Regions from separate parts of the Staphylococcus argenteus genome, predicted to be linked through region 1. Evidence: predicted binding sites of a transcription regulator. Region 1 holds the regulator's gene; the other holds the start of a gene.
What was found. The regulator Rex, encoded in region 1, represses fermentation and respiration genes when NADH is low (regulators of the CRP and FNR family bind a similar motif). The targets are predictions, from matches to a motif close to TTGTGAAATATTTCACAA.

Region 1 (3,225 bases):
TGTCTGATACCTCTATATCGCTGCTTCAATTTAGGAATTGCTACTTTTGATTTTTTATTATTAAGTGTTCTAACTACAAGTACAGTAGTTATGATAGATAATGCTGCTACTAACACCCAAAAAGGTATTCCAGTCGTTTGAGATATATCACTATTCACATTCGTTGATTGATTAATTTGATACATTACTGGTTTCAAAATTCCTGTCTTAGTTATCGCAGCAGTAATAGCATACAAAATTAAAGCAATCCAACTTCCTATCAAACCTTCACCGGCACGATACCATGTACCAGTTGCACACCCGCCTGCTAGCACAATTCCAATCCCAAAAATAAATGAGCCGATAATCGTTCCTAATATAGGAAAACTGTGTGTAGGAATTTGTAAAACGCCAGTTGCCGTCAAAATTAAAAGTCCGACACTTTGAATAGTAATAGCTATTAATAATGCGTAAAACATTTTATTATTCTTTTGCACGTACATATCACGAAAACCACCTGTTAAACAAAATCTTGTACGTTGCATAACAAATCCTAAAAGTCCCCCGACTAATAAACCACTAACAATCATCCAAACCATTATAATACCACCTATTTCCGATAAGTTTAGTATGTATTATAGGCGATGATTTCCTCATTTTCAACCTTATACACAATATTTTTGCTATACAATAGAATATTATCTATCTGTAACCAATAGTGATTGTGTTGATTGTTTAACAATAAATTTACATGATTATTTTCTTGTATTAAGACATAACAATACATTAATTTACCACTAAAATTTCAGATTCAATAAGAAAAAGCCTGAGACTTTGTCCCAGACTTTAAAAATAATTTAAGATATAACAAGGTTAATCTTTAAAGCTACATCACATTTATTCACTGTAATTTTTCATAAAGAATAGTAATGACTGTAATTCTATACCTAAGTCGATTTGATGTACTTGCACATCTGAAGGTGTATTTATTCTGCCAGGCGTAAAGTTTAATATCCCTTTTACACCAGCTTGAACAAGTTCATCTGCTATTTTTTGAGCTACTCTCTCTGGTGTCGTTAAGATCACAACATCGATTTCTTCTTTCTTCAATGTCGCTATTAATTCATTATTATCTTTTACAATAACATTCCCTATTTTTTGGCCAATAATATCTTCTTTAATATCAAATGCTTCAGTAATAGTCATATCGTCATGAATTGAAAAGTTATATGTGAGTAATGCTTTCCCTAGGTTCCCGACTCCGACAATTGCGATTTTTATCATATCACTTTCGCTAAGTTCAGATTTAAAGAAATCTAATAAACTATCTATATTATATCCGTACCCTTTTTTACCTAATTCGCCAAAATATGAAAAATCACGACGAATTGTTGCCGAGTCAATTTGTAACGCATCGCTAATCGCTTTTGAATTTACACGATCTATACCTTTAGATTTTAATGAACTCACAAATCTATAATATAACGGTAAACGTTTTAAAGTTGCTCGAGGAATTTTAACTTGGTCACTCATTCGCTATTTCCTCCTTCGTGTTTGAATGAATTATATCTATGTATTCAAACGAGTTAGAGCGTAGTTGTTAGATTATTAAAAAACAAATAATTGATTACAATGAATACTTAAATATTATACATTATTGAATTTTAAAAATAAATATCTTAGTTTCATGACGGCGTTTTATACTGTAAAATGGTTATTAATGTAATGATTACGATTGAAATCGTAAACTAAAACTAATTGACGAAATACGAAAGGTGAAGATCGAATGATACTTTTACAACTTAATCATATATCAAAATCGTTCGATGGTGAAGATATATTTACTGATGTTGATTTTGAAGTAAAAACAGGAGAACGTATAGGTATAGTAGGAAGAAATGGTGCCGGTAAATCAACATTAATGAAAATTATAGCTGGTGTAGAAAACTACGATTCAGGAAATATGTCCAAAATCAAAAACCTAAAGCTTGGCTATTTAACTCAACAAATGACACTCAACTCTAACGCAACGGTTTTTGAAGAAATGTCCAAACCATTTGAACATATTAAAAACATGGAAGCATTAATTAAAGAAGAAACCGATTGGTTAGCTAAACATGCAGATGATTATGATAGCGATTCATATAAAGCTCATATGTCACGATATGAATCTTTATCAAATCAATTTGAACAATTAGATGGGTATCAATACGAGAGTAAAATTAAAACTGTGTTGCATGGTTTAAATTTCACTGAAAACGATTTTAATAAACCCATAAATAACTTTAGTGGTGGTCAAAAAACACGCCTTTCATTAGCTCAAATGTTATTAAATGAACCTGATTTATTACTTTTAGATGAGCCTACTAACCATTTAGACTTAGAAACAACTAAGTGGCTTGAAGATTATTTACGTTATTTTAAAGGTGCAATCGTAATTATCAGTCACGATCGTTACTTTTTAGATAAAATTGTAACTCAAATTTATGATGTAGCCTTGGGTGACGTCAAACGCTATGTTGGTAACTATGATCAATTTATTAAGCAACGTGATTTATATTATGAAAAGCGGATGCAAGAATATGAAAATCAACAAGAAGAAATTAAACGTTTAGAAACATTTGTTGAGAAGAATATTACACGTGCCTCCACTAGTGGCATGGCAAAAAGTAGACGTAAAATTTTAGAAAAAATGGAACGTATTGATAAACCAATGTTAGATGCTAAAAGTGCGAATATACAATTCGGCTTTGACCGTAATACAGGCAACGATGTCATGCACATTAAACATTTAGAAATTGGTTACCAAACACCTATTACCCAACCTATTAACATTGAAGTTTCAAAAGGTGACCATATTGCTATTATCGGGCCTAACGGTATTGGAAAATCAACATTGATTAAAACAATCGCTAATGAACAACAAGCACTTGGTGGCAATATTACTTTTGGAGCAAATTTGCAAATTGGTTATTATGACCAAAAGCAAGCTGAATTTAAATCTAATAAATCCATTTTAGATTATGTATGGGATCAATATCCTTTAATGAATGAAAAAGATATACGTGCAGTACTTGGACGTTTCTTATTCGTACAAGATGATGTCAAAAAAATTATCAACGATTTATCGGGTGGCGAAAAAGCAAGATTACAGTTAGCACTTCTAATGTTACAACGTGACAACGTCCTCATTTTAGATGAGCCTACCAATCATCTTGATATCGATTCAAAAGAAATGTTAGAACA
Region 2 (3,225 bases), 1.1 Mb from region 1:
TATTTCGCATATGAAATAAAAGATGGTAAGGCAGAGATCAATAGAGAAATAGACCCAATTAAGTATATGAAAGACCATAAAGCAGATTATGAAGATGAAAATGTAGAAGTGGAAAAAAAATAACGTATGCTTTCTTTAAAACTTTTAACCATTTTCAAAAAAATAAATGAGCTTTAGAAACAATATTTTTTACAATAAACGCGATATAAATTTAAATGTTTATATATAAGAATACAAACGTAAGTTTGTAAATACTAATAAAAAAGGAGTAAGACAATGGAAAAATCGGTCAAAATAATGACAATAATAGGTATTTCAGTTCAAGGTTTAGCAACGGTATTTAGTTTACTATTTATGGTTTTAGCAGCATCAGGTTTATTGACTACAGATGTGTCAACAACAGTTAATGGTGAGGTTGAGCCAGTTGATGCAGAAACAGCAGCAGCAATTTTCACTGTATTATTCTTATTCCTATTTATATTTGGAATCATTTCACTTATTTTAGGTGCAATCGGTATGTTTAAAGCATCTAAAAACAAAAAAATGAGTGGTATCTTGTTGATTATTGGAGCAGTAATAAGTGGTAACATAATTGCATTTGCTTTATGGTTAATCAGTGGTATTAAACTACTTACTAATAAAAAACCTAAAGATGAAATAAGCGACTTATCATAAACATCGTATATTGAAATTTCAAGATTTCTTAAGTAATTATATTTCTGTTAGTTTTTAATAAATTAACTAATTAAATAAAATGCTCTCTTAGAAGTAGATGTTCAGTCAATAACTGCTTTTAAGGGAGCATTTTGTGTTTGACAATGCTCATGCCATCGGACAAAAAGCATTGACGAACTTAAAAAAACACGTTAGACAATGCACTTCTAAATATTAAAGGCATCGACTAACGCATTGTTCATATATAGTTAATTATTTTTATAAAATTGATGATGATCATTCAAGTAAGCATAGAATAAACCTATAATGAGACCGCCTCCGATATAGTTACCGATAAAAGCAGCAGCAATATTCGAAATAGCAGGAATGAAGTGCAATGTATCAACTTGATAAATTAAGCCACCCATAAATAAGCAGCTATTGTAAACTACATGTTCATAACCCATAAAGGCGAAAATGGTAACACCGAACATCATGACAAACATTTTTGCGAGTACATCGTCAATTTGCATGGCGATAACTAATGAAATATTAATAAAGAAATTGGCGAATATCGCTTTCATTAATATACTTACAAAACCAGTAGACAACGTTTTATGCTCTATAACTGCTGATAATTGATTTAACATATCAGGTGTCATTACATTTGAAAAACGCATGAAACTAAATAAAATAGCGGCACCTAAAATATTCCCTGCAAAGCATAATAAAAATATTTTCAATACTCTAGTTGGTTTAATTACTTTATAATATAGCCCTACAGTAAAGTACATGAAGTTACTGGTTAGTAGTTCGGAGTTTGTAAATAAAATGAGTACTAACGCAAAGCTGAATGTAATGGCACTGGCCATATTCACAATACCTGGTGGTAAATCTGGTTCGTGTGTTGCTTTAACTGACAATACGAAAACTGTAATAATGCCGATAATAAATCCTGCCATCATCGCGCGTAATAAATAACGTTTTAAATAAACGCTTTGTAATATATCTTTCGTTCTTATTGTTTCGACTACGTTATTTACCCAATCGTCCCCATAAAAAATCTTATCCCATTTAATATGTTTCTCCTTCACAATGATATCCTCACTTTTCATTTGTTAATCAGAGTATACTATGAATTTTCTTATTTGTGAATAATTTCACAAAACTAATTTTAAAAACTAATATTTTTGAATAACAGATAGGATTTTTTGGCAAATCAATTATTTTAAAATAATCAATAGGCAGACAGTATCGTTGAAAAAACAATCTTCATATAAAAAAGCCTAGTAATGATAGATCAATCATTACTAGGGTACTGAGCATTTATTAAGTTGTCACTTGTTTCGGACGGCGTATAACTACATCGATGATGAAACCTATGATTGCCAAAAGAATGAATGGTACAAGCCAAGCTAAATCGATATCTGCTAAAGGTAACATCATAAACCATTTCAAAATGGTACCGTGTAATAAGTCGAAACTGTTTAGTATTTGTAAAATTGAAATAATCAGTGTAATAACAGTTGAGAGTCTATATGCCCAACTAAATCGGAATTTGCTAAACATATTAGCAAATGATATGAGTACAAGTGCAATTGACACGGGATATATTAATGTCAGCAAAGGTACAGCAATTTTCAAAATCATTTCTAAACCAAGTGTTGTAAATAAGAAACCTATGATAGAGAAGATAAGTGCGAATATTTTATAAGAAAACTTAGGTACGTGTTTCTTAGTAAATGTTGCGCATGCGTTGACGAGTCCAATACATGTTGTTAGACATGCAAGTATTACTGTCATTCCAAATACGAGGTTACCGAACGAACCAAATACTCGTAATGAGTTGTACGTTAATATATCTGTACCATCTTTAAAGTTTCCTGGAGCTGTTGACGCACCTACATATGCCAACGCAAAGTAAATCATACCAAGTAATATAGCTGCAATGAATCCTGAAAAGCAGACATATTTTAATATTTTCATGCGATCTGTGAGACCTTTAAACTTATAGCCATTGACAATGACTACGGAAAAAGCTAATGCTGCAACGAGATCCATTGTAAAATAGCCTTCCAAACTTCCTGAAATGAATGGATGCGTTATATATTTATCCTTAGGTGCACTTAATGCAGATTCAGGGTTGAAAATGACTGCAATACTTAATAGAGCGACCATTAATAGTAATAACGGTGTTAATAATTTTCCTAAATGATCAACGATTTTCGACGGATTTAAACTAATCCAGTAAACAATGGCAAAAAAGATTGCCGCGAATATAATTAAAGTCCATTGGTTGTGCACAGGTAAAATGTGTCTTGTACCAATTTCGTACGCGACATTAGCGGCACGTGGAATACCATAAAATGCGCCGATAGACATATAAATCACGACAGCAAAAATAAACCCGAACCAGGGATGTATACGATTGCCTACACTTTCAACACCTTCATCATAAAATGCGACAACGATAACAGTAATAAAGGGGAGTAATATGCCTGTGAGGGCAAATCCTAGCATACCAATCCACATATTTTGACCCGCTGTATGGCCGAGCATGGGCGGGAATAT

Region 2: the regulator Rex is predicted to act here: its motif matches at 1,803-1,820, upstream of SAMSHR1132_RS01435 (formate/nitrite transporter family protein).

What each region holds. Positions count from the first base shown of each region.
Region 1 covers NC_016941.1:2,035,472-2,038,696, forward strand. Annotated here, with positions in the region: gene SAMSHR1132_RS09920 (YeeE/YedE family protein) at 1-578, opposite strand, end outside; gene SAMSHR1132_RS09925 (redox-sensing transcriptional repressor Rex) at 877-1,512, opposite strand; gene SAMSHR1132_RS09930 (ABC-F family ATP-binding cassette domain-containing protein) at 1,766-3,225, shown strand, end outside.
Region 2 covers NC_016941.1:326,755-329,979, forward strand. Annotated here, with positions in the region: gene SAMSHR1132_RS01425 (DUF4467 domain-containing protein) at 1-123, shown strand, start outside; gene SAMSHR1132_RS01430 (DUF4064 domain-containing protein) at 277-675, shown strand; gene SAMSHR1132_RS01435 (formate/nitrite transporter family protein) at 924-1,748, opposite strand; gene brnQ2 (branched-chain amino acid transport system II carrier protein BrnQ2) at 1,984-3,225, opposite strand, start outside.